DNA from 2 places in the Caulobacter sp. RL271 genome. Region 2 is predicted to be linked to the other one. Evidence: riboswitches for the same ligand, from Rfam matches in the RefSeq annotation. Region 2 holds a riboswitch; the other holds the start of a gene.

Region 1 (11,368 bases), 620 kb from region 2:
TGTTGTAGGTCTTGCCCACGTAGCGCGCCGCCACCGTGGTGGTCAGGCCCACCGGCCAGCGATAGGCCGCCGACAGATTGCCCATGTTCTTGGGGCGACGGGTCAGCTGCTTGCCCTTGCTGGCGCCCGACTCCGACTGGGCGTCGGTGTAGGTGTAGTTGCCCGTGACCGTCAGGCCCGCGACCGGCTTGATCTCGCCGATCAGCTCGACGCCTTGCGCCTTGGTCTTCTGGACGTTGCTGTAGTAGCCGAAGCGCGGGGTTCCGCCGGGCGCGCACAGCGGATCGGTGCCGCCGGTGCACGAGAAGAAGCGGATCTCGTTGTCGGCCTCGCGCTGGAACCAGGTGGCCGAGGCGCGAGCCTTGCCGCCGAAGAAGCGTTGCTCGACGCCGGCGTCCCAGCTGTCGAACTTCTCGGGCGACAGGTCCAGGTTGCCGTATTCGCTGTAGAGCTCGTAGAGACCCGGGGCGCGGAAGCCCTGGCCGAAGCTGGCGCGCAGCACGGTGTTCCCTTCGTTCAGCGCCCAGGCGGCCGAGGCCTGGCCCAGGGTGTGCGAACCGTAGGTGTCGTGGTCTTCGTAGCGGACGCCGGCGGTCAGGGTCAGACCCTTGACCACCTCGGCCTGCAGCTGGCCATAGACGCTGTCGACGCCGACCTTGCCTGTCTTGAACACCGGGTTCGGGTCGAAGGTCGACGGCGAGCGCGTGCGCATGCGCGCCTTCTCGCTCTCGGCCCCGAAGGTGGCGCTGAACACGTCGGTGAACGCGAACACGCCCTGGTACTCCCAGCGTTTGTTCTTGCCGGCGGCGTCGAAGGTCTGCGGGACGGTCGGGCGCAGCGGGTTGATGTTCTCACGGTCCGTGTCGGTGTAGGCATAGCCGACGCGGTTGTTCCAGCGGCCGTCCAGCAGGGCGAAGTTCAGGCCCGTATAGACGACCAGTTCCTCGGTGCGGCCGTATTCGCTGCTGTCGCCGTTGAAGGTGTCGAAGTCGTTCTTGCCCTTCGAATAGACAGAGCGAACCTCGGCCGAAACCGCGTCGCTGAACGTGTAGCGCAGACGACCCGACAGGCCTCGGTTCTGGTAGCCGTCGGTCTCCTTGCCGGTCTTCCAGGCCGAGAAGCCGTCGGTCGAGTAGAAGCCGCCGGCCACCCGCCAGGTGATCTTGTCGCTGGCGCCGCCCAGGCCGGCGCGCAGATAGCCGGTCTGGCGCGCGCCGCCTTCGACGTCGACCGAGGTCGTGAACGGAACGGTCGGATCGGCGGTGACGATGTTGACCACGCCGCCGATGGCCTGGCTGCCCCACAGGGTCGACTGGGCGCCGCGCAGGATCTCGATGCGCGAGATGTCGCCGACCAGCAGGTTGCCGCTGTTGAAGCCGCCCTGGGTCGAGGACGGGTCGTTCAGCTTGACGCCATCGATCAGCACCACGGTGTGCTGGGTCTCGGCGCCGCGGATGTTCAGGCTGGTCGAGGTCCCCGGCCCGCCATTGCGGGTGAAGCTGACGCCCGGCGTCTGGGCCAGGAGCTCGACGATGGAAACCGCCTGGCTGGCCTCGATGGCGCCTTGCGTCAGGACGGTGACCGACGCCCCGACCTTCTCGATCGGCTGGGCGGTGCGGGTGGCGGTGACCACCAGTTCGGCGACGCCATTGGCGCCGGTGTTGCCGGCGACGTCGGCCTCGGGCGCCTTCTGGTCGTCTGCGTGGGCGGCCCCGGCGAGCAGGACGGTAGCGAGAGCGGTGGAGCTGATAAGCGCTCGGATCATGGTCTTTCCCCTTTTCGAAACGACCCGCGCGTTGATCCGCGACGCACTCGCAAGCCCGCAAAAGCCACGCGTACGCCCCGGACCGCGGCGCGGCCCTGTGACTGTCGTTTCTCGGGAGACCCCGTTCGTTTGGCGCACCCCGGCCAAGCGATGAACGACCACGCCGGGCAGGTCTCCTGGCTCGCGGGTCGTTGCTCTTGGCGTCGCCTTCCCAGGGTCTGGACCCCAGTGGCATGTGACGCGAGAGCTCGCCGCTTACAGTTGCGGGGGCAGCCGAGGTCTTGAACCTCGTTCCCTTTTAATCCTCTTTCGAGGAGCCTGACGCGCCGCCAGCCCTATATGCTGCGCCGCACACCGTCAATGTGGAGCTTCCATGACATCGACCCTGGTGCTGGGCGGGGCCCGTTCCGGCAAGAGCGCCTTCGCCCAGAAAGCCGCGGAAAACGTGGCGTTTGGCGGTCGCCCAACCCTGATCGCGACCGGTCAGGCGTTCGACGACGAGATGGCCGAGCGGATCGCCCGCCACCGGGCCGACCGAGGCGAATCGTGGATCACCATCGAGGCGCCGCTGGACCTGTCGGGCGCGATCACCGCCCTGCCCGCCGACGCGGTCGCCGTGGTCGACTGTCTGACCCTGTGGCTGTCGAACCTGATGCTGGCCGAACGCGACGTCGAGGCGGCGGCGACCGAACTGGTCGCGGCGGCGGCGGCCTGCCCCGCCCGGCTCTGGCTGGTCAGCAACGAGGTCGGCCTGGGACTCGTCCCCGAGACGCCGCTGGGCCGCCGTTTCCGCGACGAGGCGGGACGATTGCACCAGCGGCTCGCCCAGGCGGTCGACGAGGTCTATTTCGTGGCGGCGGGATTGCCACTGCGGCTGAAGCCACAGGGGTGAAGGGTGAGCGGAAATCCCTCTCGCATGTGTTCAGACCGGAGACAAGGTGGACACATGTTCGGGGACATGGTGGACGGTTTTGCTCTGACGTAGGTCGATCTGGGCCACGACGTGACGGCGGTAGCAGAGGTCGAAGAGGCCATCCTGGTTGGTGGCGCGTAAGGCCATTTGCTTTCCGGCGAAGGCCTTGGATGTCCGCAAGGTGCGGCCCTTGAAGGCGAACTGGCCGCTGCTGCTGATCTTCCGCACGGTGGCCTGGGGCTCGTATTCTGGCGGGCGGATGCTGTCGGGCATGGATCTTTGACTCATGCGATAGCGGGTGGCGGGGGTGTCCATGGCCAGGGCTTCGTGAGGCCGCTTGAGGTTGTAGACCGTTCGCCAGGCGTCGAAGGCGCTCTGGGCGTGGGCAAGGGACCTGAAGGTTCGCGCGTCGAGCGCCTCGGCGTTCAGGGTGCGATGGAAACGTTCGTCCTTGCCCTGGGTCTGGGGATGATAGGGGCGGCCGTGAGAGACGGCGATATCCAGATCCATCAGCCAGACGCTGAAGCTGGAGTGCTCGCCATGACCGGCTGAACCCCAGGGCGGGCCATTGTCGCACAGGATGCGCCAGGGCAGGCCGTAGCGGCGGAACACCGCCTCCAGACGCTCGCGCACCGTCTCGCCCGTCTGGTCGCCGCACGCCCCGACCTCCAGGGCGTAACGGGAATGGTCATCCAGCACCGTCAGGGGATGACATCGCCGCCCGCCCAGCGCGAACCAGCCCTTGAAGTCCATCTGCCACAGGTCATTGGGCTCAGCGTGCTCGAACCGGATCCAGTCGCGCGCCTGATCGGCTCCGGGGCCGTTCAGGGCGCCGTGTCGGCGAACGATCTGGGTGATCGTCGAGGCCGATGGCGGCTGGGCAAGACCTTGGTTCTGCAACACACGGCGGATCTTGCGCCCGCCCCAGGCCGGATGCTCAAGGCGAACCGCCATGACCTGCGCCTCCCGCTCGGGCGAGCTGCGGCCCGGAGCGCTCAACGGCCGACGCGACCGATCGCTCAGCCCCTCAACCCCCGCCGCCTTGTAAAGCGCCAACCACTTGTAGGCCGTCGTCGGACTGATCCCGAAGCGGCGACAGAGCAGTCGCACCTTACCCCCGGGCGACAGCGCAAGCCGGCAAAACTCTTCCCGTTGAGACACTAAAGAACACTCCCTGAACGGCATGTCGGCTCCTCCGCCTCATGCCAAAAGTGTCCACCATGTCCCCGAACATGTGTCCGCTATCTCCCCGATCTGTACAGCATGGAGAGAGGGATTCACGGGGATTGAACCCGCCGTATCCTCGGAGTTCGCGAGGTGGAGTCCATGCAAATCAATAACTTGTCGATTTCAGACGCCGCTGAATGATCCGCGTTCAGGCCTCCACCATACTGATCCCATCTCGTCGGGAGGAAAGGGCGCGTGGCCAGCGACCATCGTGGCGGCGGGGGGCGATCGAGCGGGGACAGGTCCGAGGGGGATACTCGGACAGTCCGGGGCTGGGCTTGCTGGGCTCACCCGCCCGCCGTCGGCGTGGTTGGAGGCAAAAGGGTCTGTCCTGATCAGTATTGATCCGCCCTCTTCGACCTTTGGGCTTCCGAGGAAACTCGGAGGCCTGGGTCCCGGTAAGGCCTGAACAGGGCCACCTGACGGGACGCTGGCGAATAACGGTCGCGCGGAGCGTCCTGGCTTCGTCGAAACGGTATCAACTAACTCACACTCCGGACGTCGTCCGGCGCTCCGCGTCCCTTTCCAGAAACTTCAGCGGCCAGCCGCGTGAAGCGGTGGACGCACGCCACGAATTGAGGAAGAGGCTGGCGCAGATGACGCAATGCCCGCACACTCGTTCAAACGGCCGTTCATCGGCCCTTGTGTCCAAGCGCGAGCAACAGCGCGGGGAGGAGTAAGCGATGACGCAGCGTAAATCGTCATGGGCTCTGGCCAGGTTCGCCGCGCCGGCCGTCCCGATCGCGGCGATGGGCTTGCCGCTGGTCGTCTATCTGCCCGAGTACTACGTCACCTCGCTGGGCCTTTCGCTGACCACGGTCGGCGCGGCCTTCCTGATCGTGAAGCTGCTCGACATGCTTCTGGATCCCGTGCTGGGCGGGCTCATGGACAACACGCGGTCGCGCTTTGGCCGCTTCCGGCCTTGGCTAGCGGCCGGCACGCCGGTGATCGCCATCGGCGCCTTCGCCCTGTTCATGGCGCGGCCCGGCGTTGGTCCTCTTTACCTGTGGTTCTGGCTGTCCGTCGTCTATGTCGGCTATTCGATGGTGGTGCTGTCGCAGACCGCCTGGGGAGCGGTTCTGTCCAGCGACTACCAGCAGCGCTCGCGTGTCTTCGCCTGGTGGCAAGGCGCCAATGTCGTCGGCATGATCCTGGTGTTGTGCCTGCCGCCGATCGTCACCGGCGTGTTCAAGGGCGACCACCTGGACAGCATTGCCGCCATGGGCTGGTTCATCGTCCTTCTGGCGCCGCTGGCCGTCCTGCTGGCTGTGACCACGGTCGGAGAGCCCGCCGCGCCGCCGCGACACGGCAAGACCAGTCTCAAGCAGTACTTCGGTTTGCTGGGCCGCCCGTCGGTGCAGCGCCTGCTGACCGCCGACCTGTTGATGGGCCTTGCGCCCGGCATCGCCGGCACGCTGTTCCTGTTCTACTTCGAGCGCATCAAGGGTTTCGACAAGACCCAGTCCGGCATCCTGCTGCTGATCTACTTCATCGCCGCCCTGGCCGGCGCGCCGATCTGGCCGATGCTGGCCAAGCGGATTGGCAAGCACAAGGCCCTCGCCGTGGCCTCGGTGGTCTACGCGGTCGTGCAACTGGCGACGGTCTTCATGCCGCCCGGCGAAGTTGTGCTGGGCATGGTCATCCTGGTCCTGGCCGGCCTGCCCTATTCCGCTGCGCAACTGCTGGTGCGGGCGATGATGGCCGACATCGGCGACGAGGAGCGGCTGGAAACCGGCGTCGACAAGACCGGCTTGCTCTATGCGATCGTAACGGGGACGGTGAAGCTGGGCTACGCCCTGGCCGTCGGCGTCTTCATCATCCTGGGCGCCCTGGGCTTCGACCCGAAGACGCCGACCGCCGCCGGCGACGCCGCGCTGGTCGGACTCTACGCCTTCGCGCCGGCGATCCTGGGACTGGTGGTCGCAGCCGTCATGATGCGCTATCCGCTGGATGCGAACCGCCTCGCCGAGATCCAGCGCCAGCTCGCGGCGCGGGACGCGGCGGCGGGCGCGCAACCGTCTCCAGCCGAACCGGATCCCCATGCCCTCCACGCCCCCGCCGAGTGACGTCCAGAGCCAAGACGGGCATCCGATCTTCCGCCTCGTGGAGATCATGGCCAAGCTGCGCGACCCGGCCGGCGGCTGCCCCTGGGACCTGGAGCAGACCTTCGCGACCATCGCGCCCTACACGGTCGAGGAGGCCTACGAGGTCGCCGACGCCATCGAGCGCAATGACCTGCCGGACCTAAAGGAAGAGCTCGGTGACCTTCTGCTGCAGGTCGTCTTCCATTCGCGGATGGCCGAGGAACAGGGGGTGTTCGACCTCAAGGACGTGGCCGCGGCCATCAACGACAAGATGATCCGCCGCCACCCGCACGTGTTCGGCGACCACGCCTATGACGACCTTTCCGCCCAGGTGGCGGGTTGGGAGGAGCTGAAGGCGCAGGAGCGCAAGGCCAAGGCCAAGACCGGGGTGCTGGACGACGTGCCGGCCGGCCTGCCCGCCCTGACCCGCGCCGTGAAACTGACCAAGCGCGCCGCCCGGGTCGGTTTCGATTGGCCGACGGCCGCGCAGGTTCTGGAGAAGCTGCGCGAGGAGACCGAGGAGATCGCCGTCGAGATCGAGGCCGGCGACATGGCCAAGGCCCGCGAGGAACTGGGCGACATCCTGTTCGTCTGCGCCAACCTGGCTCGCAAGCTGGACGTCGATCCCGAGGACGCCTTGCGCGCCACCAACGCCAAGTTCACCCGCCGCTTCGCCTTCGTCGAGGCGGGCCTGGCCGATCGTGGCAAGACGCCCGACCAGTCGGACCTGGCGGAGATGGACGCGCTGTGGAACGACGCCAAGGCGGCTGAAAAACAGGGCTGACCATGCGCATCGCCATCGCCTCGGACCACGCCGCCATCGCCCTCAAGGCAGAGTTGGCGCGGTGGCTGCGGGCGGAAGGCCATGACGTGACGGATCTGGGCGCGGACGACGACGCTCAACTCGATTACCCCGACCATGGCTACAGGCTGGCCGAGCACATCGCCGGTGGCCGGTCCGACCGAGGCGTCGCCCTGTGCGGCTCGGGAGTCGGCATCTCCATCGCCGTCAATCGCCACCCGGCGTGCCGCTGCGCGCTGGTCAACGAGCCGACCGCCGCCAAGCTCAGCCGTGAACACAACGACGCCAACGTGATCGCGCTGGGCGCTCGGCTGGTGTCGCTGGACATGGCCAAGGCCTGCGTGGCCGCCTTCCTCGCGACGGTCTTCCTCGGCGGACGCCACGGCCACCGCGTCGAGAAGCTCGGCGCGCCTAGTTATCGCTGATGGCGCCGCGGCTACTCCGCCGCGCTGATCCGGGCGTCGGGGAACTGGCGCTCGAAGCGACCCAGGGCCTGGCTGTCCAGCCGCGCGACCAGGGCGACCTCGCCGGCGGGACCGTCGTAACGGCTCAGCACCCGTCCGTTGCGATAGATCCACGCCAGGGCCTGGCCGTCCTGGGCGTCCAGTCGCACCTCGACCGGCGGCGAGTCATCGATCAGACCGCCGATGCGGCGAAGCAGGGCCTGGCAGCCCTCGCCGGTGACCGCCGAAACCGCCGAAGCCTCGGCGCGGCGCGCCTGGCCGTCGATGACCTCGCGGTCTTCCTCGCCCAGCAGGTCGATCTTGTTCCAGACCTCGACGACGGTCTTGCCCTCGTCGAAGGTGACGCCCAGTTCGCCCAGCACGGTCTCGACGTCGCGGGCCTGGGCCTCGCTGTCGGGATTGGCGACGTCGCGGACGTGCAGGACGACATCGGCCTCCTGCACCTCCTCGAGGGTGGCGCGGAAGGCCTCGACCAACTCGTGCGGCAGGTCGGAGATGAAGCCCACGGTGTCGGACATGATCGCCGGCCGGCCGTCGGGCAGCTTCACGGTCCGCAGGGTCGGATCCAGCGTCGCGAACAGCATGTCCTTGGCCAGAACCTCGGCCTCGGTCAGGCGGTTGAACAGCGTGGACTTGCCGGCGTTCGTGTAGCCGACCAGGGCGACGGTCGGGTACGGGACCTTCTTGCGGGCGCTGCGGTGCAGGGTCCGCGTGCGGCGCACTTCCTCCAGCTCTTTCTTGAGCTTGGTGATCGTGCCCGCGATCAGGCGGCGGTCGATTTCGATCTGGGTCTCGCCGGGACCGCCGGTCGAGCCGGTGCCGCCCCGCTGGCGTTCCAGGTGGGTCCAGGTGCGAACCAGGCGCGAGCGCTCGTAGTCGAGCCTGGCCAGCTCGACCTGCAGCTTGCCTTCGCGGGTCCGGGCCCGACGGGCGAAGATCTCGAGGATCAGCCCGGTGCGGTCCACGACCTTCACCTTCAGCGCCTTTTCGAGATTGCGCTGCTGGATGGGTGTGAGCTGGTCGTCGAAGACGGCGACGTCGATATGCTCGACCTCGCAGATCGCCGCGAACTCCTCGACCTTGCCCTTGCCGAACAAGGTGGCGGGCGTGACCACGCGCAAAGGCGCGATCATCATCTCGACGACCTCGAGATCGAGCGCGACCGCAAGGCCGACGGCTTCCTCGAGCCGGGCGTTGGGATCCCGGGCCTCGAGGGCCGCCTGGCCGCGCAGCTGCCGCGCCGGATGGATGACGAGCGCCTTCAGGATCGGCGCGGCGTGGTCAATCGACCTGGATGTGGATTTGGACAAACGTCTCTAATCAGTCGTCGGAGTCGGCGCTGGGCTCATAGAGCTGAACGGGTTGCGCCGGCATGATGGTGGAGATGGCGTGCTTGTAGACCAGTTGCGACTGGCCATCGCGACGCAGGAGGACGCAGAAGTTGTCGAACCAGCTGACCACGCCCTGCAGCTTGACGCCGTTGACCAGGAAGATGGTGAGCGGCGTCTTCGACTTGCGCACGCTGTTCAGGAAGGTGTCCTGAAGGTTTTGCTTCTTTTCGGCGGACATACGGGGGTTCCCCTCTCGTTGTTCTCGGAGGGCAACACGCCCCCCACACAAACAAGACCATGCTAGAGGATTTTTCGCCGAAAGCGACAAGCCGTCGGCGAAAATTTCCGCAAGGTCACGCGATGCCTGGCCGTCCCGGTCGAATATTCGTCCGACATCAGACCGCTTTTTGACGCGCCCGCTCAATATAGAGACGCCGCAGCCGCGTCGCCACCTCGCCCGGCTTACCACCACCCAGCTTGACGCCATCGACCTGCACGATCGGGGTCAGCAGCGAGCCCGCGCCGGAGATGAAGGCCTCCTTGGCGGCTTGGGCCTCGGCGATGGTGAAGGGCTTTTCGCTGAACGGAACGCCCGTCTCGCGGATCACCTCGAGCAGGGTCGATCGGGTCACGCCGCGCAGGATGTTGGCGTTGGTGTCGCGAGTGCGCAGCACGCCGTCGCTGTCGACGATCCAGGCGTTGGACGAGGCACCCTCGGTGACCAGGCCCATGTCGTCGACGAACCAGGCCTCGATCGCCCCGCGCTCCCGCGCCGCCTGCTTGGCCAGGGCGTTGGGCAGCAGGCCGATCGACTTGATGTCGCAGCGCCCCCAGCGGTTCTCCGGCACGGAGATCACCGAGGCGCCGACCGCGGCCTTGGCGTCGGCGGCCGCGCGGTCGACCGACTTGGCCGTGATCACGACCGATGGGAGGACGGCGGGGTTCGGAAAGGCGTGGTCGCGCTTGGCGACGCCGCGCGTGACCTGAAGGTAGCAGAGGCCTTCCTTGACCTTGTTGCGCCGAACGGCCTCGCGCAGCACCAGGGTCAGCGCGGCCTCGCTCATCGGATGGGCGATGCGCAGTTCGTCCAGGCTGCGCCACAGACGGGCGAAGTGCCCCGCTGCATCGGCCAGCTTGCCGTCGAACACGGCCCAGACCTCATAGACGCCATCGGCCAGCTGATAGCCGCGATCCTCAATATGGACGGCGGCCTCGCCATGACGCACGAAGCGGCCGTTCACATAGGCGAAACGCGACATCTACTCTTCCTCTTCGGCCCGGGCGCCGGCGACGCCGAGGGATTTTAGCTTTCTGTGCAGCGCCGAGCGCTCCATGCCGATGAAATTGGCGGTGCGCGAGATGTTGCCGCCGAACCGCAGGATCTGGGCGTTCAGGTATTCCCGCTCGAACAGCTCACGCGCTTCGCGCAGCGGCAAGGCGATGATCCGCTCGGCGCCGATCGCCCCGGCGTTGCCGGCGCTGGGCTGGTCGGCGCCCGCCAGCATTTCGGCGGTGATCAGGTCGCCGGGCTCGCCCGAGGCCAGGATTAGCATCCGCTCGACGTTGTTGCGCAGCTGACGGACGTTGCCCGGCCAGGTCTGGACCTGCAGCGTGGCCAGCGCGTCCTCGCCCAGGCGGCGACGCGCCAAGCCGGTGGCTTCGCTGATCTTCTCGACGAAATAGTTGATCAGCTCGGGGATGTCCTCGCGACGCTCGGCCAGGCCCGGCACACGCACCGGCACCACGTTCAAGCGATGGAACAGATCCTCGCGGAAACGGCCGCCGGCGATCTCGTCGCGCAGGTCGCGGGAGCTGGACGAGATGACCCGCACATCCACCTGGACGTCATTGTCGCCGCCGACCCGGCGGAAGCGCTGCTCGACCAGGACCCGCAGGATCCGCCCCTGTGTCTCGCGCGGCATGTCGGCGACTTCGTCGAGATAGAGGGTGCCGCCATGGGCCCGCTCGAACACCCCGATCTTGCGAGGCCGGCCGCCCTCGCCTTCCTCGCCGAACAGTTCGACGTCGAGACGTTCGGGCGCCATGCCGGCGGCGCTGACGGCGACGAACTCCTGCTTGGCCCGGGTGCTGGCGCCGTGGATCAGGCGCGCCACCAGTTCCTTGCCCGAGCCCGGCGGGCCTGACACGAGAATGCGGCTGTTGGCCGGCGCGACCTTCAGGATCAGCTGGCGCAGCGCCTGGGCTGGCGCCGACTTGCCGATCAGGCCATCGGGGGCCAGGGTCTGGGCGCGCAGGCGACGGTTCTCACGGCGCAGGCCGGCCGCCTCCAGCGCCCGCTCGACGATCAGCAGCAGCCGATCGGACTTGAAGGGCTTTTCCAGGAACTCATAGGCCCCGCGCTTGATGGCGCTGACGGCGGTCTCGATATTGCCGTGGCCCGAGATCATGATCACGGGCAGATCGGCGTCCAGCGACTTGACCATGTCCAGCAGTTCGAGGCCGTCCATGCCACCGCCCTGCATCCAGATATCCAGGACCAGCAGGGCGGGCTTGCGGGCGCGGATCGCGGCCAGGGCCTGGTCGGAATCAGCGGCCGTCCGAACCGCGTAGCCTTCATCCTCCAGGATTCCGGCCACGAGTTCACGGATATCGGCCTCGTCGTCCACCACGAGAACATCGGCGCTCATATCATCTCCTCAACGCCGCTTTGATCCGCGACGTTATTGGGGGCCGCGGCGGGTAGACGCGCGGTCGTCGGAAACTTCAGGATCACGCGGGCTCCGGGAAGCGCGCGCGCGTCGGTCAGGGCCAGGCTGCCGCC
Region 2 (11,368 bases):
ACCTGTTCGCCTTCGCCGCCACGACCGGGGCGGTGCGCGACCACCATTTCGACCTCGCCTACGCCGCCTTGCTGGCCGACAACGACGTCGCCGCCTTCATGCGCGACGCCAATCCCGACGCCCTGCGCGAAGCCGCCGAACGCCTGCTGGAGGCGATCGCGCGCGGTCTGTGGCGGCCGAAGTCCAACAGCGCCGCCGAACGCCTTCACCAACTCGCCCAGATCCAGGAGACCGCCCGATGACCGACGCCACGGCCGACGCCGACCTCAACGCCAAGCACAACGCCAAGATGGCCAAGATCCAGACGGCGCGGGCCAAGATGATGGCCGAGCGTCAGATCGAGAAGGGCCTGCTGATCGTCAACACCGGCACGGGCAAGGGCAAGACCACGGCCGCCCTGGGCATGGTCTGCCGCGCCATCGGCCACGGCCAGAAGGTCGCCGTCATCCAGTTCGTGAAGGGCGCGCTGAAGACTGGCGAGAAGGTGGTGTTCGACGCCTTTCCCGACCAGGTCGAGTTCAAGCCGATGGGCGAGGGCTTCACCTGGGACACCCAGGACCGCGCCCGTGACATCGCCGTGGCCCGCGAAGCCTGGGATGCGGTCAAGGCCCGCATCGCCGATCCTGAGATCGACATGGTGGTGGCCGACGAACTGAACATCGTGCTGCGCTACGAATACCTGCCCGTCGACGAGGTGGTCGCGGCGATCGTGGGCAGGCCCGAGGGCAAGCACGTGATCGTCACCGGGCGCAATGCGCCCCAGGCGCTGATCGACGCGGCCGACCTGGTCACCGACATGACCCTGGTCAAGCATCCGTTCCGGAGCGGGGTGAAGGCCCAGGCGGGGATCGAGTTTTGACCGACGCCTTGACCCGCCGGACCCTGGCGGCGGGCCTGTTGTTCCTGTCCGGCGGCGCGGCCGAGCCGGCGCCACACCGTGTTGTGTCCATCGGCTCTTGCCTGGACCCGATCCTGCTGGCCCTGGCCGATCCCGGCCAGATCGCGGCGCTGAGCCATTTCGCCCGGGATCCCCTGACGTCGACGGTCACGGAGCAAGCGCGACGCTTCGCCGTCACCCACGAGGGCGCAGAGGAGGTGGTGGCGCTGGATCCTGACCTGATCCTGGCCAGCAAACGCTCGGGCCTCTACGCCCGCACCGCCCTGAAGGCGCGCGGCCTGCGGGTCGAGGAGTTCGACATGCCCAACACCGTCGAGGCCAGCCTGCAGCAGGTGCGCAAGATCGCCGCCCTGGTCGGCCGCCCCGATCGCGGCGAGGCCCTGATCTTGCGCATGGAAACGGCCCTGGCCGCCGTCGCGCCGAAACCCGGTGAGCCGCGGCTGCGGGCGCTGGTCTATCAGTCCGGTGGACTGGCGGCCGGACCCGCGACCCTGCTGGGCGAGATGCTGGAGCGCTGCGGCTTCGAGAACGGCGCGGCGCGCTATGGCCTGCGCAAGTGGGGATCGGTGTCGCTGGAGCGGGTCCTGGCCGACCCGCCGCAGGTGCTGCTGGCCGGCGCGCGGGCCGAGGGAGCGCCCACCTGGGCCGATCGCGTCATCGACCATCCCGCGCTGGAAAGCCTGCGACCGCGCACCTTCCGAGCCGGCTTCCCCCAGAAGCTGATCTATTGCGGCGGGCCGGTGCTGATCGAGACCGCCAAGGTCCTGGCCAAGGCGCGGCGGCGGGCCGAGGCCTGGGCCCGCCAGCGCTCCTTGCGCGACTGACCGCGTCACGGGCGCGGCGTCGCCCGCACCTCCATCGCGTCGAAGCCGCGCCAACGATAGATGGCGAACGAGCCCAGCCAGGCGACGGCGAATATGCCGATGACGATATAGCCGAGCAGGCCCATGTGCTCGGAGATGGCGCCGGCCACGTCCCAGAGACCCCCGGTCAGGGCCAGCTTCTCGGACAGCAGGGCCAGGGTCTGGACCGTGCCGATCACCACGGCGATGACGACGGAGATCAGGGTGATCACCAGGTTGTAGTAGAGCTTGCGCATCGGCTTGACGAAGGCCCACTCGTAGGCCCCCAGCATCATCACCCCGTCGGTGGTGTCGACCAGCGCCATGCCGGCCGCGAACAGGGCGGGGAACACCAGGACCACGGCCAGGGACAGGCCGTCCGACGCCTGACCGGCGGCCAGGCCCAGCAGGCTGACCTCGGTGGCCGTGTCGAATCCCAGGCCGAACAGGAAGCCCAGCGGGGCCATGTGCCAGCTCTTGGTGATGATCTTGAACAGCGGCCGCACCAGGCGCGAGACCAGGCCCCGGTCGGCGAGCAGCAGGTCGAGATCCTCCTCGACATAGGCGCCGGTGCGGCGCGCCTGGGTGAAGGCCTTCCAGACTCCGCGCAGGATCACGAGGTTGATCGCGGCGATGCCGAACAGGAAGAACGCCGAGATCGACGTCGCGACCACGCCGCCGACGCCCTTGAAGGTCTCGATCTCGGACAGCGCGCCGGCGGCCAGGGCGATCAGGATCGCGGCGATCACCACCACGGCCGAATGGCCCAGGGCGAAGAAGAAGCCGACCCCCACGGGACGCTGGCCGTCCTGCATCAGCTTGCGGGTGACGTTGTCGATCGCGGCGATGTGGTCGGCGTCCACGGCGTGACGCAGGCCGAAGCTGTAAGCCAGCAACGCCGTTCCCAGCAGCATCGGCTTGTCGTGCAGCAGCGCCAGCGCCCACAGCCACGCGCCGACATTGGCGGCGACCAGCAGGCCGTAGACACCGATCAGGCGACCGCGCAGGGCGCCGGGTGAAATCAACTTGGGCATCTTCATCCCCGTCAGCGCCTGGGCGACATGACGAGGGGCCTCCACCGCGCGGACGCGCGATGGCCGACACCGGCGGCGTGGGCGCTGGACGGCGCGCGCCGGACGTCGGAGCGGCCCTTCGCCGCTCGTTCGTCGCTCAGACGGAACACCGTGCCGCGGCCATCCCCTGGGCCAGGGCAAGAGCGACCCGACGCCGGCAGGTCTCCTGGCTCGCGGGTCGTCGCGCTTCGCACGCCTTCCCAGGCCTCGAAGAGGCCCAGTGGCTGGCCCTGTGGGGCCGAGTGCGTCGCGCTATCCGCTTACAGTTGCAGGGACAGCCGCGGATTTGGAGGCCAGGCCTCCGCACCGCATTCCCGATTAAGCTCCTTTCGGAGCACCGGCGCGATCACGGCGATGGAAGCTCCACCGCCGATAACGGCAGTAGGCCAAAAGCCGCCGGGCGCCAAGGTTTCACCCGCCTTTGCCGCGACCAGGCCTGGGCTCGGCGTCCGCTCGTGTCACGGGCAAGCGCAGGAACACCTGTCCGGCTGGGGTGGGGTCGGGCAGGGCGCCGGCGCGGATGTTCACCTGCAGGGACGGCAGGATCAGGGTCGGGGCCGACAGGGTGGCGTCTCGCGCCGTCCGCATGGCGACGAAGGCGTCCTCGTCCAGACCATCCCGCACATGGATGTTACGGGCGCGCTCGTCGGCGACGGTCGTCTCCCACCGATGATCCGAACGGCCTTCGGGAAGATAGTCGTGCCCGACGAAGATGCGGGTCTCCGGCGGCAGGGATAGCACCTTGCGGATCGACCGATACAGGGTCCGCGCGTCGCCGCCCGGAAAATCGGCGCGGGCGGTTCCATAGTCGGGCATGAAGAGCGTGTCGCCCACGAAGGCCGCGTCGCCGATCGTGTAGGTCATGCAGGCGGGGGTGTGCCCAGGCGTATGCATCGCGCCGATCGTCAAGGCGCCGAGGGTCAGGACGTCGCCTTCGTTGATCAGCACGTCGAAGACAGAGCCGTCGTCGGAGACGTCGGCCTCGAACACGGGGATGAAGGTCTTCTGCACCTCGATGATCCGGGCGCCGATCACCACCTTGGCGCCGGTCTCGTGGCGGATGTAGTCGGCGGCCGACAGGTGGTCGGCGTGGGCGTGGGTCTCCAGCACATAGGCCAGCTTCAGACCTCGCGCCCGAATAGCCTCCAGCAGGGTGTCGGCTGAACGGGTCGAGAGCTTGCCGGCCTTGGGCTCGAAATCCAGCACGGGATCGATGATCGCGGCCCAGTGGGTGGCCGGATCGGCGACGATGTAGCTGGCGGTGAAGGTGGCGGGATCGAAAAACGCTTGAACGTCGGGTCGCATGGCCGGAGCCTCCGATGGGCGAGATCCTTTATATTAGATCTTGCTAAATTAGATCAAGCTAATATATGGCGTTCATGTTCGATCTCTCGCGTTTCGATGTCAGCCAGTTCGAGGCCAGCGCCGCGCAGGCCGCCAAGCTCCTGCGCGCCTTGGCCAACGAGCGGCGGCTGATGATCCTGTGCCAGCTCGCCGATGGCGAACGGACGGTGGGGCAGATCCAGCCCCTGGTCGGCCTTTCGCAGTCGGCGCTCTCGCAGCACCTGGCGGTGCTGCGGGACGAGGGCGTCGTGGCCTCGCGCCGCGAAGCCACGAGCGTCTGGTACCGGATCGCCGATCCCGCCGCCCTCAAGGTGGTCGGCACGCTCGCGGAGATCTTTTGCCCTCCAGCGGAGAACGCCGCCCATGACCGAGATTCTGCATCCTCTGACGCCTGAAGAGGCCGCCCGGCGCCTGGCCGAAGGCCGCGCCGTTCTGATCGATATCCGCGAGCCCGACGAGTTCGCCAGGCGTCGTGCGAAGGGGGCGTTGTCGCGCCCGCTGTCCACCCTGGACGCCAGGGGCCTGGGGCTGCCCGATGCGCGCGAGGTGATCTTCACCTGCCGGTCGGGCATGCGCACCGGCGCCAATGGCGAACGGCTCGTGGCCGCCTGCGGGCGTCCGGCTTACGTGGTGAAAGGCGGCCTCGACGCCTGGGACGGCGTTGGCCTGCCGGTCGAGATCGATGACAAGGCGCCGCTGGAAATGATGCGCCAAGTCCAGATCGCCGCCGGGTTGCTGGTACTGGCGGGCGTGATCCTGGGGCTGACGGTCTCGCCCTGGTTTCTGGGCTTGGCCGGGTTCGTCGGCGCGGGCTTGACCTTCGCGGGGGCCACCGGCTTCTGCGGCATGGCGCGGCTGCTGGCCCTGGCGCCCTGGAACCGTCCGGCGGCGGCGTGAAGCCATGGACGCCAGCCTTCTCGCGGCCGTCCTGAGCGGGGCGATCGTGGCGCTGCTGCTGACGCTGTTCGGTGGCGGCGGCTCGGTGCTTGCCACGCCCTTGCTGCTCTATCTCGTCGGGGTTCGGGACCCGCACGTGGCGATCGGGACCTCGGCCGCCGCCGTGGCGGTGAACGCCGCCGTCGGCCTAGCCGCCCAGGCTCGGGCCGGCCGCGTCAAGTGGCCCTGCGCCCTGACCTTCGGCGCGCCGGGCCTGCTGGGTTCGCTGGCCGGCGCGCACCTGGCCAAGGCCGTGCCCGGAAATCACCTGCTGGCCGCGTTCGCCCTGGCCATGGCGGCGGTCGGCCTGTCGATGTTTCGCGCACCAGGCTCGCCGGGCGACCCGGATGTCCATATCGATCCGGACAAAGCCCTGCGGCTGGTTCCCGTTGGGACCGCCACGGGCCTGGCGGCGGGCTTCTTCGGGATCGGCGGCGGGTTCCTGATCGCGCCGGGCCTGATGGCGGCCACGGGCATGACGCTCGCGAACGCGACGGCCTCGTCGCTGGTGTCGGTCACGCTGTTCGGCGCGGCGACCAGCGTCAGCTACGCGGCGTCGGGACTCGTGGACGGGCCGCTGTTCCTGGCCCTGATCCTGGGCGGTGGCGTGGGCGTATTGGCGGGCGCGCGCCTGGCGCCGCGTCTGGCGTCGCGCGCCTTGCTGGCGCGTCGGCTCTTCGCCGCCATGATCGTCGCGACGGCCGTCTATGTGCTCTGGCGCGCGACGGCGGGCCAAGCGTGACGCCCTCGCGCGAACGGGCCGGAGGCTTAGGCTAGAAACCGTCTCCTGCGATCGTCTCGCAGGAGGCGCCTAAGCCTTGCCTGGGGCGGAGTTTGCTTTCAAGCTCCCCGCATCTGGCCTTGTTGCGGAAGCAGCGTCGAGCGTCCGCCCGAGACCGCCAGGAGGCCCTCTCGTGCTGAAACGTATCCTCGTCGGGTTCCTGGCTCTGGCGGTCGTGGGGCTGGTTGGCTTCGGCGTCTTCGCTTGGCGCCCGTCGATCGGCAAGATCGCGCCGCCTGCGCCGACCAGCTTCTCCCTGGACATGGTCGCGCGAGGCGAGGTGCTCGCGGGGGCGGGGTATTGCTCGACCTGTCACACCACCAAGGGCGGGCAGCCATTCGCCGGCGGCTACCCGATGAAGACCAGTTTCGGTGTGATCTACTCGACCAACATCACGCCCGACCCCAAGACGGGGATCGGCGCCTGGTCGGAAGCGGCGTTCAGTCGGGCGCTGCGCGAGGGCGTCGGCCGCGACGGTTCGCACCTCTTCCCGGCCTTGCCCTATGATCACTTCACCAAGCTGTCGGACGCCGACGTCTCGGCCCTCTACGCCTACATGATGACGCGGCCGGCCGTCGTCGCGCCGGCCAAGCGCAACGGCATTCCCTTCCCGCTGAACATTCGCGCCTTGCAGGCCGGCTGGAAGCTTCTGTTCTTCAAGCCGGGGCGCTTCGAGCCCGACAAGACCAAGAGCCCGGAATGGAACCGCGGCGCCTACCTGGCCGAAGGCCTTAGCCACTGCGGCGCCTGTCATACGCCGCGCAACGCCCTTGGGGCCGAGAAGCGCGACAAGGCCTTCGCCGGGGCCGCGATCGACAATTGGATCGCGCCGCCGCTGACCGCCGCCAATCCTTCGCCCGCGCCCTGGGACCGGGCCGAGCTGATCGCCTATCTGCGGACTGGCGTCAGCCGCTATCACGGTGTCGCCGCCGGTCCGATGGCGCCCGTGGTGCACGATGGCCTGGTCAAGTTGCCCGACGCCGACATTCAGGCCCTGGCGGTCTATTTCGCCGATCTAGACGCCGCCGCGGGCAGGTCGGGGGCCTTGGCTCCGGCCTTGCAACGGGCCGCCGCCGCCGATCGCCTGAACGTCGGGCCGCAGAACGACCCGTCCGCGCGCCTCTACACGGCCGCCTGCGCTTCTTGCCACTATAACGGCGTCGGCCAGCCCAACCCGCTGCGGCCCGATCTGGCGCTGAACAGCGCCGTCAATCTGGACGACCCGACCAATCTGATCCGGGTGGTGCTGTACGGCGTCAGCGCCCGTGATGGCGCGCCGGGGGTGGTGATGCCCGGCTTCAGCCGCTTCAGCGACGCCGACGTCGCCAAGCTGGCGGCCTATCTGCGCGCCACGCGCACCGACAAGCCTGCCTGGCCGGACCTCGACAAGAAGGTCGCGGCGATCCGCGCGCAGGAGAAGTGAGCCAGCCATGACCCAGTTCACGATCAACGGCAAAGCTGTCTCCATAGACGCCGACGAGGATACGCCCCTGCTGTGGGTGATCCGCGACGACATCGGCCTGACCGGCACCAAGTTCGGCTGCGGGATCGGCATGTGCGGCGCCTGCACGGTCCATGTCGGCGGGCGAGCGACACGCTCGTGCATCACCCCGCTCAGCGCCGTCGACGGGGCCGAGGTGACGACGATCGAGGGGCTGGACCCGGCCGGCCAACACCCGGTGCAGCAAGCGTGGCTGGAGCTCCAGACCCCGCAATGCGGCTACTGCCAGTCCGGTCAGATCATGCAGGCCGCCGCCATGCTGAAGGACTTTCCCAAGCCTTCGGACCAGGACATCGACGCCACCATGAGCGGCAATCTATGCCGCTGCATGACCTATGCCCGTATCCGCGCGGCCATCAAGCAGGCCGCCGCCGCGATGGAGGTGAAGTCGTGAGCCGGCTGCTTCCCAAGGGCGAGCTGGGCGTTCTGTCGCGCCGCAACTTCCTGATCGCGTCGACGGGCGCGGGACTGGCCTTCGGCTTCTCGGCGCTGGTCGAGGCGGCGATGGATCCAGCCGTTCCCGGCGGCGCGCCGGCGGCCAAGGCCGGGCCGCAGTTCGAGCCCACCCTGTGGTTCGCCATCGATGGCGATGGCATCGTCACCGTCAACATCATCCGCGCCGAGATGGGCCAGCACGTGGGCACGGCGCTGGCCCGCATTCTCGCCGACGAACTGGACGTAGCCTGGGACAAGGTGCGCATCGTCCATGTCGACACCGATCCCAAGTGGGGGCTGATGGTCACCGGCGGCAGCTGGTCGGTGTGGCAGACCTTCCCGATCTTCAGCCAAGCCGGCGCGGCCGGGCGCATCGCGCTGGTCGAGGCCGGGGCCAAGCTGCTGAACGTCTCGCCAGCTGGCGGGACGGCGCGCGGCGGCATTGTCCATGTCGGCGGCAAGTCGATCTCCTATGGCGATATCGTCAAGCGCGGCGGCGTCGCGCGGACGTTCACGCCCGAGGAACTAGCCAAGCTGCCGATCAAGCCGGCGGGTGAGCGCAAGCTGATCGGCAAGCCCGGCAAGGCCCTGGACATCGTCGCCAAGACCAACGGCACGGCGGTCTATGGCATCGACGCCAAGGTTCCGGGCATGGTGTTCGCTCGGCCCAAGCTGCCGCCCACGCGCCATGGGGCCAAGGTGCTGTCGGTCGACGATGGCGCGGCCAAGGCGATCAAGGGCTATCTGCGCTGCCTGGTGATCGAGGACCCTTCCGACACCGTGCCTGGCTGGGTTCTGGTGATCGCGCAAAGCTATCCGGCCGCGCTGCGCGCTTCGGAAAAGGTCAAGGTGAAGTGGACCGCGGGGCCGGGCGCGACCGTGTCCGAAAAGGACCTGCAGGACCACGCCGCCAGCCTGATCGCCAAGCCCGATGGCGGCGCGCTGCTGGAGAACAAGACCGCCGACACCGCTCCGGCCTTCAAGGCCGCCAAGTCGGTGCTGGAGCAGACCTATACCGCCGCCACTGTGCTCCACTTCCAGCTCGAACCGCTGAACGCCCTGGCCTTCGAGAAGGACGGGGTGATGGAGATCCATACCGGCAACCAGTGGCAGAGTCTGATCCTGCCGACCCTGGCCAAGGCGCTGGCTCGGCCTGAGAACCATATCGTCATGCGCACCTACATGCTGGGCGGCGGTTTCGGGCGGCGGCTGAACGGCGACTACGCCGTACCGGCGGCCCTGGCGGCCAAGGCGTTGGGGCAGCCGGTGAAGCTGATCCTGACGCGCGAGGACGACGTGCGCTTCGACTCGGTGCGGTCGCCTTCGGTCCAGACGGTGCGCATGGCCTTCGATGGCGCGGGCGCCATCCTGGCCCATGAGCACCACGCCGCCGCCGGCTGGCCGACCCTGGCCAACGCGCCGGCTCTGATGCCCAAGGGCAAGAATGGCGTGGCCTATGACCCGTTCGCCATCTCGGGGGCCGATCATTGGTACGAGGTCGGCGCCCACAAGGTGCGGGCCATCAACAACGACCTGGCCAACGAGACCTTCCGTCCTGGCTGGCTGCGATCGGTCGGACCAGGGTGGACCAACTGGGCGGGCGAGAGCTTCATCGACGAGGCGGCTCACCACCTGAAGACCGACCCGGTCGCGCTGCGCCTGAAGCTGCTGACGGGCGCGGGCGCCAATGCCGGGAGCGACGCCAGCACGAAGGGCGGCGCCAAGCGCCAGGCCGAGGTGGTGCGTCGCGCGGCCGAAGCCGCCGGCTGGGGGCAGGCCCTGCCGAAGGACACCGGCCTGGGGCTGGCCACCAGCTTTGGTCAGGAACGCGACATGCCCACCTGGGTGGCGTGCGTGGCGCGTGTCCATGTGGATCGCGCCAGCGGCGTGGTCACGGTGCAGAAGCTGACGGTGGTCACCGACGCCGGAACCATCGTCGACCCCGATGGGGCGCGCGCCCAGACCGAAGGCGCGACCCTGTGGGGCCTGAGCATGGCCCTGCACGAGGGAACCGAGTTCGTGAACGGCGAGGTCAAGGACCTGAACCTCGACACCTATACGCCGCTACGGATCTCCGACACGCCGGAGCTGGACATCCAGTTCGTCGACAGCATCGAGGTTCCCGTGGGCCTGGGCGAGCCTGCGACGACCGTGGTGGCGCCGGCCGTCGCCAACGCGATCTTCCGCGCCGTCGGCGTGCGCCTGCGGCACATCCCGATCACCCCGGCCGACGTGCTGCGGGCGTTGTCGGCGAAGACCTGACGGCGCCGCGCGCCGACGGCGACTAGAGGCGGACGAACGGCGCCAGCAGCCGGCCGAGCTTTCCCGGCAGCACGATCTGGCCGTCCAGCGCCGCCACGCACAGGCAAGGCTCGGCGGACACGACGCGCGGCTGGTGCGTCACGTTGGGATCGGCCTCTTCGAAATCACCCGCGGAGAAGACGCCATCCTCGGTGGCATAGGCGCCGCTGATGACGCAGGTCAGTTCCAGACCGCCGTGCGTGTGGCGCGGCGTACATTGGCCTGGCGCTATCCGCAGAAGAATGACCCGGCAATCGCCGTCCCGCGGGCCGATCACGTCCCGAACATGGACACCGGGGCCCAGCCACCGCCAGCGGCCGAGCGGGAAATGGCGCAGCGGCGCCGGCAGCGAAGGATCCGCGCCGGCGGGAGGCGTCGGCGTCTCGGATGCCGAGGGCGCGTTCAGGCGCGCCAGCGTCGCGTCACGCGCGTCGGCGTCGAGCGCGACCGGATCGAGATTTTCCAGGACGTCGCCGCCGACCGCCCGCCCCAGATCCGTCCAGGCGCGCGTCTCAGGACGCAACGCCAGATGGGTGGCGACGACGACGGCTTCCGGGGGGCTCAGCGTGCCGGCCGCGAACGCCAGCAGGCGCTCTTCGCTGGGTTGGCGTCGAAGGCTCATGCCACGCCTCCAGACTCGCGCTCAATGAAGGCGCGAAGTTTCATCATTCCGAACCGGATGCGAGCCTTGATCGTTCCGAGCGGCACGCCCAGGGCCTGGGAGATCTGCATATGGGTCTGCTCTTGGAAGAAGGCCATTTCGATCGCCTGGGCCTGATCCGGGTTCAGGGACTTGATCGCGGCCCTGACGCGTTGGGCGTCCTGGGCGCCGCTCAGGATGACGTCGGGTTGGGGCGGATCCTCGGCGTCCGGCGCGAAGTCCTCGGCATAGACGGCGCGATCCGCCCGGCGCAGGCCGTCGATGCGCAGGTTACGCGCGATCGTGAAGATCCAGGCCGCCGCCGACGCGCGCGTGGGATCGAACAGGTGCGCCTTGCGCCAGACCGTCAACAGGGTCTCCTGCGCCAGCTCCTCGGCCGCGGAGGCCGGGGACCCGCTCCGGATCAGCAGCGCCTTCACGCGCGGGGCGTAGTGATCGAACAGGGCCGCGAACGCCTCGCGGTCGCCGTTCGCGGCGATCAGCGTGACACAGGTGTTGAAATCCCGTGGCGCGGTCACGGCGCGAAAGCCTCCAGGGCGATTGGGATCAAGCTGAGTCGCATGCATGGCCATGATACGGAACACATCGGCGATCGG

The links. Region 2 has a riboswitch for cobalamin ahead of MZV50_RS10880 (HoxN/HupN/NixA family nickel/cobalt transporter). Riboswitches for the same ligand answer to the same signal wherever they lie in the genome.
Region 1: linked by a shared signal. The riboswitch ahead of MZV50_RS13460 (TonB-dependent receptor plug domain-containing protein) and the one ahead of MZV50_RS10880 (HoxN/HupN/NixA family nickel/cobalt transporter) in region 2 are both predicted to bind cobalamin.

The regions. Positions count from the first base shown of each region.
Region 1 is NZ_CP096040.1:2,861,875-2,873,242, forward strand. It holds gene MZV50_RS13460 (TonB-dependent receptor plug domain-containing protein) at 1-1,765, opposite strand, end outside; cobalamin riboswitch at 1,915-2,102, opposite strand; gene cobU (bifunctional adenosylcobinamide kinase/adenosylcobinamide-phosphate guanylyltransferase) at 2,139-2,657, shown strand; gene MZV50_RS13470 (IS481 family transposase) at 2,688-3,863, opposite strand; gene MZV50_RS13480 (MFS transporter) at 4,589-5,971, shown strand; gene mazG (nucleoside triphosphate pyrophosphohydrolase) at 5,946-6,773, shown strand; gene MZV50_RS13490 (RpiB/LacA/LacB family sugar-phosphate isomerase) at 6,776-7,216, shown strand; gene hflX (GTPase HflX) at 7,228-8,565, opposite strand; gene hfq (RNA chaperone Hfq) at 8,576-8,824, opposite strand; gene MZV50_RS13505 (D-amino-acid transaminase) at 8,982-9,845, opposite strand; gene ntrX (nitrogen assimilation response regulator NtrX) at 9,846-11,234, opposite strand; gene MZV50_RS13515 (sensor histidine kinase NtrY-like) at 11,231-11,368, opposite strand, start outside.
Region 2 is NZ_CP096040.1:2,239,861-2,251,228, forward strand. It holds gene cobN (cobaltochelatase subunit CobN) at 1-242, shown strand, start outside; gene cobO (cob(I)yrinic acid a,c-diamide adenosyltransferase) at 239-859, shown strand; gene MZV50_RS10875 (ABC transporter substrate-binding protein) at 856-1,722, shown strand; gene MZV50_RS10880 (HoxN/HupN/NixA family nickel/cobalt transporter) at 1,728-2,774, opposite strand; cobalamin riboswitch at 2,953-3,170, opposite strand; gene MZV50_RS10885 (MBL fold metallo-hydrolase) at 3,225-4,118, opposite strand; gene MZV50_RS10890 (ArsR/SmtB family transcription factor) at 4,193-4,552, shown strand; gene MZV50_RS10895 (rhodanese family protein) at 4,521-5,054, shown strand; gene MZV50_RS10900 (sulfite exporter TauE/SafE family protein) at 5,059-5,835, shown strand; gene MZV50_RS10905 (cytochrome c) at 6,008-7,297, shown strand; gene MZV50_RS10910 ((2Fe-2S)-binding protein) at 7,305-7,769, shown strand; gene MZV50_RS10915 (xanthine dehydrogenase family protein molybdopterin-binding subunit) at 7,766-10,072, shown strand; gene chrR (cadmium/peroxide/UV radiation responsive anti-sigma factor ChrR) at 10,095-10,733, opposite strand; gene MZV50_RS10925 (sigma-70 family RNA polymerase sigma factor) at 10,730-11,290, opposite strand.